One region of the Clostridium sp. 001 genome, then DNA from elsewhere that is predicted to be linked to it. Evidence: riboswitches for the same ligand, from Rfam matches in the RefSeq annotation. Region 1 holds a riboswitch; the other holds the start of a gene.
The links. Region 1 has a riboswitch for thiamine pyrophosphate ahead of B5S50_RS15895 (TatD family hydrolase). Riboswitches for the same ligand answer to the same signal wherever they lie in the genome.

Region 1 (3,754 bases):
TTAGTAGGTATTTTTATTGATTTCAAAAGCTTTTACGTTTTATCAAAAGAACAACCAAGACTTCTTACAACTATGTATAATAAAGTGTATATAGCAAAAAAATTGGGTACAGTAAATTATCACTGCCTGGATATTTATAATTGTGTTTCTGCTAATATAAATAGACTAACTCCCGTGTCTAAGGACAAGTTTCAGGCTATAGAGTATTTTATAGATAAAAGCAAGTCCAGTCATGAGAATTTAAATGGAATCGGACAAGGTAAAAACTTGATAATGATACAGGTAGAAGCACTTCAAGGATTTGTTATAAATTCTTCTGTAAATGGAAAGGAGATAACCCCGAATTTAAATAGATGGATATCACGTTCAGAATATTTTGATAATTTTTACTATCAGGTGGCAGCTGGAGGAACTTCTGATGCGGAATTTATGACAAACAATTCACTTTATCCTGCATCAGCAGGTGCAGCTTATTTGCTTTACTCTGGCAATGAATACAATGCAATGCCGAAAAATTTTAAGGGTAAAGGTTATTACACTGCAGCTTTACACGGATTTAGGGAAAGCTTTTGGAATAGGAATGTAATGTATAGAAAATTTGGCTTTGATAATTTTTATGGTGAAAAAAGTTATAAGCAAAATGAGTCTATAGGACTTGGTTTAAGTGATAAATCTTTTTTAACTCAATCTGTGGAGAAGTTAAAAAAGATGAAAAGCCCATACTATGCTTTTTTAATAACTCTAACAAGTCATTTCCCTTATGATGATGTAAATAAATATGGGGACTTTGATGTAGGAGATTATAAAGGAAGTCTTATTGGAAATTACATGAAGGCAGTACATTATACAGATGAACAGCTTGGAATGTTCTTAGATGAACTAGATAAAAATGGTACTTTAAAAAATTCAATAGTTGTACTATATGGAGATCATTATGCAATACCTAAAGATAAACAAGATCAGCTTTTTAACTTTTTGAAGACGAGTCCTAAATCTGATTTAGAGTGGGAAAAGCTTCAAAAGGTTCCTATGTTTATTCATTTCCCTGATGAATCTGTGAAAGGAGTAAACCATGTTTATGGAGGTCAGATGGACATATATCCTACGGTATGCAATTTATTTAAACTTAAGGAAGAAGACATGCTTGGTAAAGACCTCTTTAATCCTGAGAGCGAAAGAGTTACATTTAGAAATGGTTCTTTTATAGATAAAGATTGTTACTATTCTTCACAAGATGATATTTATTATGATGTAAATACGGGAAATAAAATTTCTAAAAGTGATAAACTTCAAAAAGAAGAAGATTACATATTGAATCAGCTTGGTTATTCAGATTATATTTTGAGACATAATTTAATTAAAAAACTAAATTTGGACAAGAGCAAATAATATATTTACATTTATTTGGATAAGTGTTAGTATAAAAATGTAATTAATCTAAAATTATTTATAGTGCCAGGGGTGCCATTTGTGCTGAGAAAAGTGAAAACTTTAACCCTTTGAACCTGATTCGGGTAACGCCGACGTAGGAAAGCTACTTTAATATTGGATTCAAAGCACTGTTTTTATAATAGTGCTTTTTATTTTTGTTAAAGTATAGGGAGAGAATAAAATGTTTGTAGATGCGCATAATCATATGGATTTTTATAAAGACAATTTAAGTAATGCAATTGATAGTATAAATTACAGCAATATCAAAACCTTGGGATGTTCTATGGATTTAGAGAGTTATATATTTACAAAAAAATTAAGTAAAGATAATAAAAATATAACTCCATGTTTTGGAATACATCCCTGGGAGGCACATAAAAACTACAAGGATTTAGATAAGTTCGATGATTATGTAAAGGAATGTAAAATTGTTGGAGAAATAGGGCTTGACTACTATTGGGTTTTGGAGAAAGAAAAATATCCTTATATGAATCTAGTATTTGAATACTTTTTAGGTAAAGCTAAGAAATATGACAAAATAACAAACATTCATACTAAAGGAGCAGAAAAGGAGGTATTGGATTATATAAGAAAATATGATTTAAGAACACCTATAATTCATTGGTATAGTGGAGATTTGAATATACTAAAAAAGCTTTTGGAGTATGGGTGTTATTTTACAATAAGTGTTGATATAGGATATTCTAAACTTACAGATGAGATAGTAAAGATTCTTCCTCTAGGCAGAATTTTAACAGAAACTGATGGTCCTAATTCACTTGAATGGGTGAATAAAAAATATGGATATCCATCTGAAGTTATAAATATTGTAAGAAAAATTTCTTTAATAAAGAATCTCCAGTTTGAAGAAGTTAGAGAAAAAATTTATGACAATTTTAATAAATTAAAATTATAGACTGAAGGTGCTTGTATATGGAAAAAACAAAAAACATTCAAAGTAAAATATATCCTATAGCTACAATAGTAATAGTTGTACTTATATGGCAGTTAACAATAAACTTTGCCCATGTTCCTCAGTATATTATTCCTTCTCCGCTGGATATTTTAAAAACTCTTGTATCAGATTTTCAAAATATAATGGAAAATACTCAAACTACATTGTACGAGTCTTTTATAGGTTTTTTTATATCTATAATATTTTCCTTTATATTAGCTGTAATAATGGATAGTTTTGAAATTGTGAGAAAGTCAATATATCCTATTTTACTAATATCTCAAACTATTCCAACTATAGCAATTGCGCCTTTGTTTATAATATGGTTTGGATTTGGGGTACTTCCTAAAATAATAGTAGTGGTAATGGTATGCTTTTTCCCGATAGTTGTAAGCCTCGTAGATGGCTTTGAGAAAGTAGACAGGGATTATATAAATTTATTTAGCACTATGAAAGCCTCAAAGTTACAGACATTTTATCACTTAAAGCTTCCCTATGCTATGGTGAATTTTTTTTCAGGCTTAAAAATAGCAGCAACTTATATGATAATGTCTGCAATTATAGGTGAATGGCTTGGAGGAGATAATGGCATTGGGGTATATATGGTAAGGGCAAAAAATGCCTATCAATTGGACAAGGTTTTTGCTTCAATTTTAGTCATTGTTATCGTAAGCATTATAATAATCTATATTATAGATTTTATAGGTAAAAAAATAATACATTGGAAATAGAGGGGACGAATATGAAAAAAAATAAAATTATATTTTTAGTATTAACTGTGTTTATTGTAAGCTTAGTATTCGCAGGATGTGGAACGGGTGAAAAGAAACAGGCAGCTGCTTCTTTAGATAAAACTACAGTAATACTTGACTGGACTCCAAACACAGATCATACAGGATTATATGTAGCACTAGATAAAGGATATTATAAGGAGGAAGGACTGGATGTGAAGATAGTTCAACCTTCGCAAGGTAATGTGACAAATCTTGTAGCTGCAGGCAAAGGAGATTTTGGTGTAAGTTATCAGGAAGATGTAACCTATGCAGTTACAAACAAAGATCCGCTTCCTATAAAATCTATTGCCACAATAATACAGCATAACACTTCAGGTTTTGCGTCACCTAAAACCAAAAACATAAAAAGTGTAAAGGACTTTGAAGGAAAAGTTTATGGAGGATGGGGATCTCCTTCAGAAGAAGCTGTAATTAAAGCTGTTATGGAGAAAAATGGAGCAGATTTCAGTAAACTTAAAATTGTGAATATGGGAACTGATGATTTCTTTGCATCTACGAAGAAAAATGTTGATTTTGCATGGATTTACCAAGGATGGACTGGAGTTGAAGCAAAACTAAAAGGTATTGACTTAAA
Region 2 (3,754 bases), 2.3 Mb from region 1:
ACATTTTTTATGAGATTCATATTAGTCTTGTCTCCGACTTTTACAGTAGATTTTTTATTTTTACTGTCTAGAGCATATATACATTTTTCTTTATCCCAAATTGTGATAACTGTATTTCCTTCAAGTGCTTCACTTATGACTGGCGCAGTATTAATCAATGATTGAAAAATTTTCTCCATTTACAATTCCTTCTCTCATAATTTTGTGAAATATTTTATTAACAATATATCATAAATTAGGTTCATTTTCTACTTTTAATAAAGAGTATATGTTTCTATTTACTGTGGATTAAGTTATACTCTTGATTATGCAGAAAATATGAATTTATAAGAAATATAACTATCAAATATGACATGCAGTTGTCATGCTATTTTTGATATATTATAAAAGAAAAATGAAATCTAGGAAGGTGCTAAAATGGAATTAATAAGGATTACGGAAGAAAATATAGAGAGAGAACATATTTGCTGTGCAATTTCAGGCAATAAAGATTGCCAGGTTGTTTCAAAAAAAGAATGGCTTAAGAAACGTTTTAAAGAAGGTCTGGTATTTTTAAAAGGAAATGTAAGGGGAAAGTGTTTTATAGAATATGTGCCAGCAGAAAATGCATGGTGTCCTATTGAGGCAAAGGGCTATATGTTTATTGACTGTCTGTGGGTATCAGGGCGATTTAAAGGAAAGGGATATTCAAATGAACTTTTGAATGCCTGTATTTCTGATAGTAGGGAAAAAGGAAAATTAGGGTTAGTCATATTGTCTGCTAAAAAGAAAATTCCCTATATTTCAGATCCTAAGTATTTAAAATATAAGAAATTTCAATTGGCTGATACTTCAGAGCCTTTCTATGAATTATTCTATTTGCCATTTAGTGAAAATGCACCTAAACCATGTTTTATGAAGCATATAAAAATACCTTCAATTAAAGAACAAGGTTTTGTTTTGTACTATTCAAATCAGTGTCCGTTTACTGCAAAGTATGTTCCTATTATTGAAAAGGTTGCTTCCGAGAAAAAAATTGCATTTAAATCAATACGATTTAAATCAACTAAAGAAGCAAGAATGTCCCCAGCGCCATTTACTACGTATAGTTTGTTTTATAATGGCAAGTTTGTTACAAATGAAATCCTATCAGATAAGACATTTGAGAAAATGATACATAAGGTTATAGATTAAATATCAATGAATTTTACTTAGTGGGAGTGTTACGGTAGCCATCAGATAAGAGCACCCTGTAAGATTATACACGATATCATTTCTGTGTATATCCGTGCAGGGTACATTTTTATTTTAAATATTAAATAAATTAATTAATTAACCTATGCATGTCCATATGTTAACAATTTTTTATTTTCTTTATTAACTCTTTGGCAACTTTCTGTCCTGAAATTAACATGCCTCCAAAAATTGGTCCCATTCTTTGACCACCAAAAGTTGCATTGGCAGCCATACCAGATACATAAAGGCCAGGGTAAACTTCACGAGTATTTTCAACCACCTGTTCTTCTCCGCGATTTGCCCACATTGGCTTTTCGCCTTCCAAAGTTCCATTAGGCGTGTTTAAAACATTTCCCATTCTGGTTACTAATTTATTGACAACTGATGCATCATGTCCGGTAGCATCAAGAACATACTTTGATTCTATCATTATAGGATCAATAGGCATTCTTGTTTTTTCAACAGCGGCCCAATTAATAACTAGACCTGAAATACATTTATCCTTAACTATTACATCTTCTACTGTAATCAAATTTAATATTCTGGCTCCGGCTTGTGCTGCATTGAAAGTAAGTCCAGAAACACATTCAATGGAATCAGCTGTATAGTAATTTTCTTCATATTTTTTGTATCCAATGTTAGATTCATCAAGGATGCTTTTAGCACTTTCTTGAATAACGATCTGATTCATCATCATACCGCCGCCCCACATGCCGCCGCCAATACTCAAGCTGCGCTCTAAAAGGGTTGTTTTAATTCCAGCTTTAGCAAGATAGCTTGCAGCTACTAAACCTGAAGGCCCTCCTCCAACAATAATTACATCTGAATGTAAAACATCCTCTAGTTTATTTTTGTAAGTATCAATAATGGCCTTTGAAATTTTTGTGTCTTCTAAGTACATTTTTCTTTACTCCTTTACTATATAAATTTATAAATTAAAAAGCACACCCGTAGAAACAGGTGTGCTAAATATTTTAAACCTTCCCTACGCGGACATTACTCCGATCAAGTTATAAGAGTCAGGTACTTACTAGTCCTTTCTCAGCCCAAAACATGAGCTCCCCATTAAAATATAGTTACTATTTTGTTTTTATTACTTTTAGTATCATTAATAATATTTAAGCATTACTAACAATTCCTATAATACCACTTATATGTAACTTTGTTAATATAAATTTTTACTGTTAAAAATAAATAGTCTATGTTTAAGCTATTACTATTTATTTAAATCTAATTTTTAAAATAACTATACATTATATTTATTTTGTTTAATACGAGGAGGGACTCTAATGAGCTTTTTGAAAAATGCAAGAGTAAAAGTAAGATTACTTATTTCCTATTTAATTGTGGCTGTATTGATTTTAATTGTAGGAATAGTGGGAACAATATCTTTAAAGAAGGTTTCAAGTAATTCCCAGAATATGTACAATCAAAACATGCAGATTGTTTATAAGTTATCCGATATGAATAGGAATTTATCTGATATAAGATCAGATACTTTAAAGATGGTTTATCAAAAGAGTGATATAAAAAGGCAAGATGCTGAAAAAGATATAAATGCCAAAGAGAGCAATAATGCCGAATATGTTAAAACTCTTGATACATTTGAAATGGACGCTTCAGAAAAGAGTACTTGGGAAACATTTAAAAGTCAATTGAAAAGTTATAAGGATGAAGTTGAAAATATCGATAATTTTTCATCAAAAAAAGACTACGAATCCGCGGAAAATGAACTGCTAAGTAAAGCTACGCCTACGAGAGAAAACATGTCTAAAAGTTTAAATGATTTAATAAGCTTAAACCTCAATTATGCAAAAAACAATAATCAAAACAATACAAAATTATATAATATGTCAAGTGTAATAATGGCTATATTGATAATTTTTGGATTTGCTCTTGCAATATTGATAGGGCTACTTACATCAAATGACATAAACAAGGTACTTCATGACTTACTTAATTTTGCACATAAACTAGAGAAATATGATTTATCATATAAATCTTCAATTACTAGAAAAGACGAATTTGGAGAAACTGCAGCTGCGCTTACAAATGCTAGAGACAATATAAAAAAGCTCATTCACAATATAATGGAAAATTCTCAGGATATGAGTGCGGCCAGCGAAGAATTATCTGCTGTTGTTGAGGAGCTTTATTCTAAAACTGAAAACATGCAAAATGCTGTTAACAATATTGCATCTGGAGTACAAGAAACAAGTGCATCTACTGAAGAAATTACAGCATCTATCCAGGAGGTTAATTCTAGTATAAGTGAGCTTTCACAAAAATCTTTAGATGGAAGTAATAGTGCAAACCAGTCAAAAGAACATGCTTTAACTGTACAGGAAAGTGGTAAAAGGGCAATCCAACAAACAACAAAAGTCTATAATGAAAAAAGAGAAAAAACATTGAAGGCAATTGAAGATGGTAAAGTAGTAGAAAACATAAAAATTATGGCTGATACGATATCGAGCATAGCACAGCAGACCAATTTACTTGCATTAAACGCAGCAATAGAAGCAGCAAGAGCTGGAGAAAA

Region 2: it holds a riboswitch for thiamine pyrophosphate, as region 1 does, so the genes downstream of both, B5S50_RS05000 (sulfide-dependent adenosine diphosphate thiazole synthase) here and B5S50_RS15895 (TatD family hydrolase) in region 1, are expected to answer to the same signal.

The regions. Positions count from the first base shown of each region.
Region 1 covers NZ_CP020473.1:3,407,969-3,411,722, forward strand. Annotated here, with positions in the region: gene B5S50_RS15890 (LTA synthase family protein) at 1-1,389, shown strand, start outside; TPP riboswitch at 1,448-1,550, shown strand; gene B5S50_RS15895 (TatD family hydrolase) at 1,613-2,347, shown strand; gene B5S50_RS15900 (ABC transporter permease) at 2,365-3,117, shown strand; gene B5S50_RS15905 (ABC transporter substrate-binding protein) at 3,129-3,754, shown strand, end outside.
Region 2 covers NZ_CP020473.1:1,121,972-1,125,725, reverse strand. Annotated here, with positions in the region: gene B5S50_RS05010 (methyl-accepting chemotaxis protein) at 1-179, opposite strand, end outside; gene B5S50_RS05005 (YoaP domain-containing protein) at 418-1,173, shown strand; gene B5S50_RS05000 (sulfide-dependent adenosine diphosphate thiazole synthase) at 1,334-2,116, opposite strand; TPP riboswitch at 2,181-2,290, opposite strand; gene B5S50_RS04995 (methyl-accepting chemotaxis protein) at 2,505-3,754, shown strand, end outside.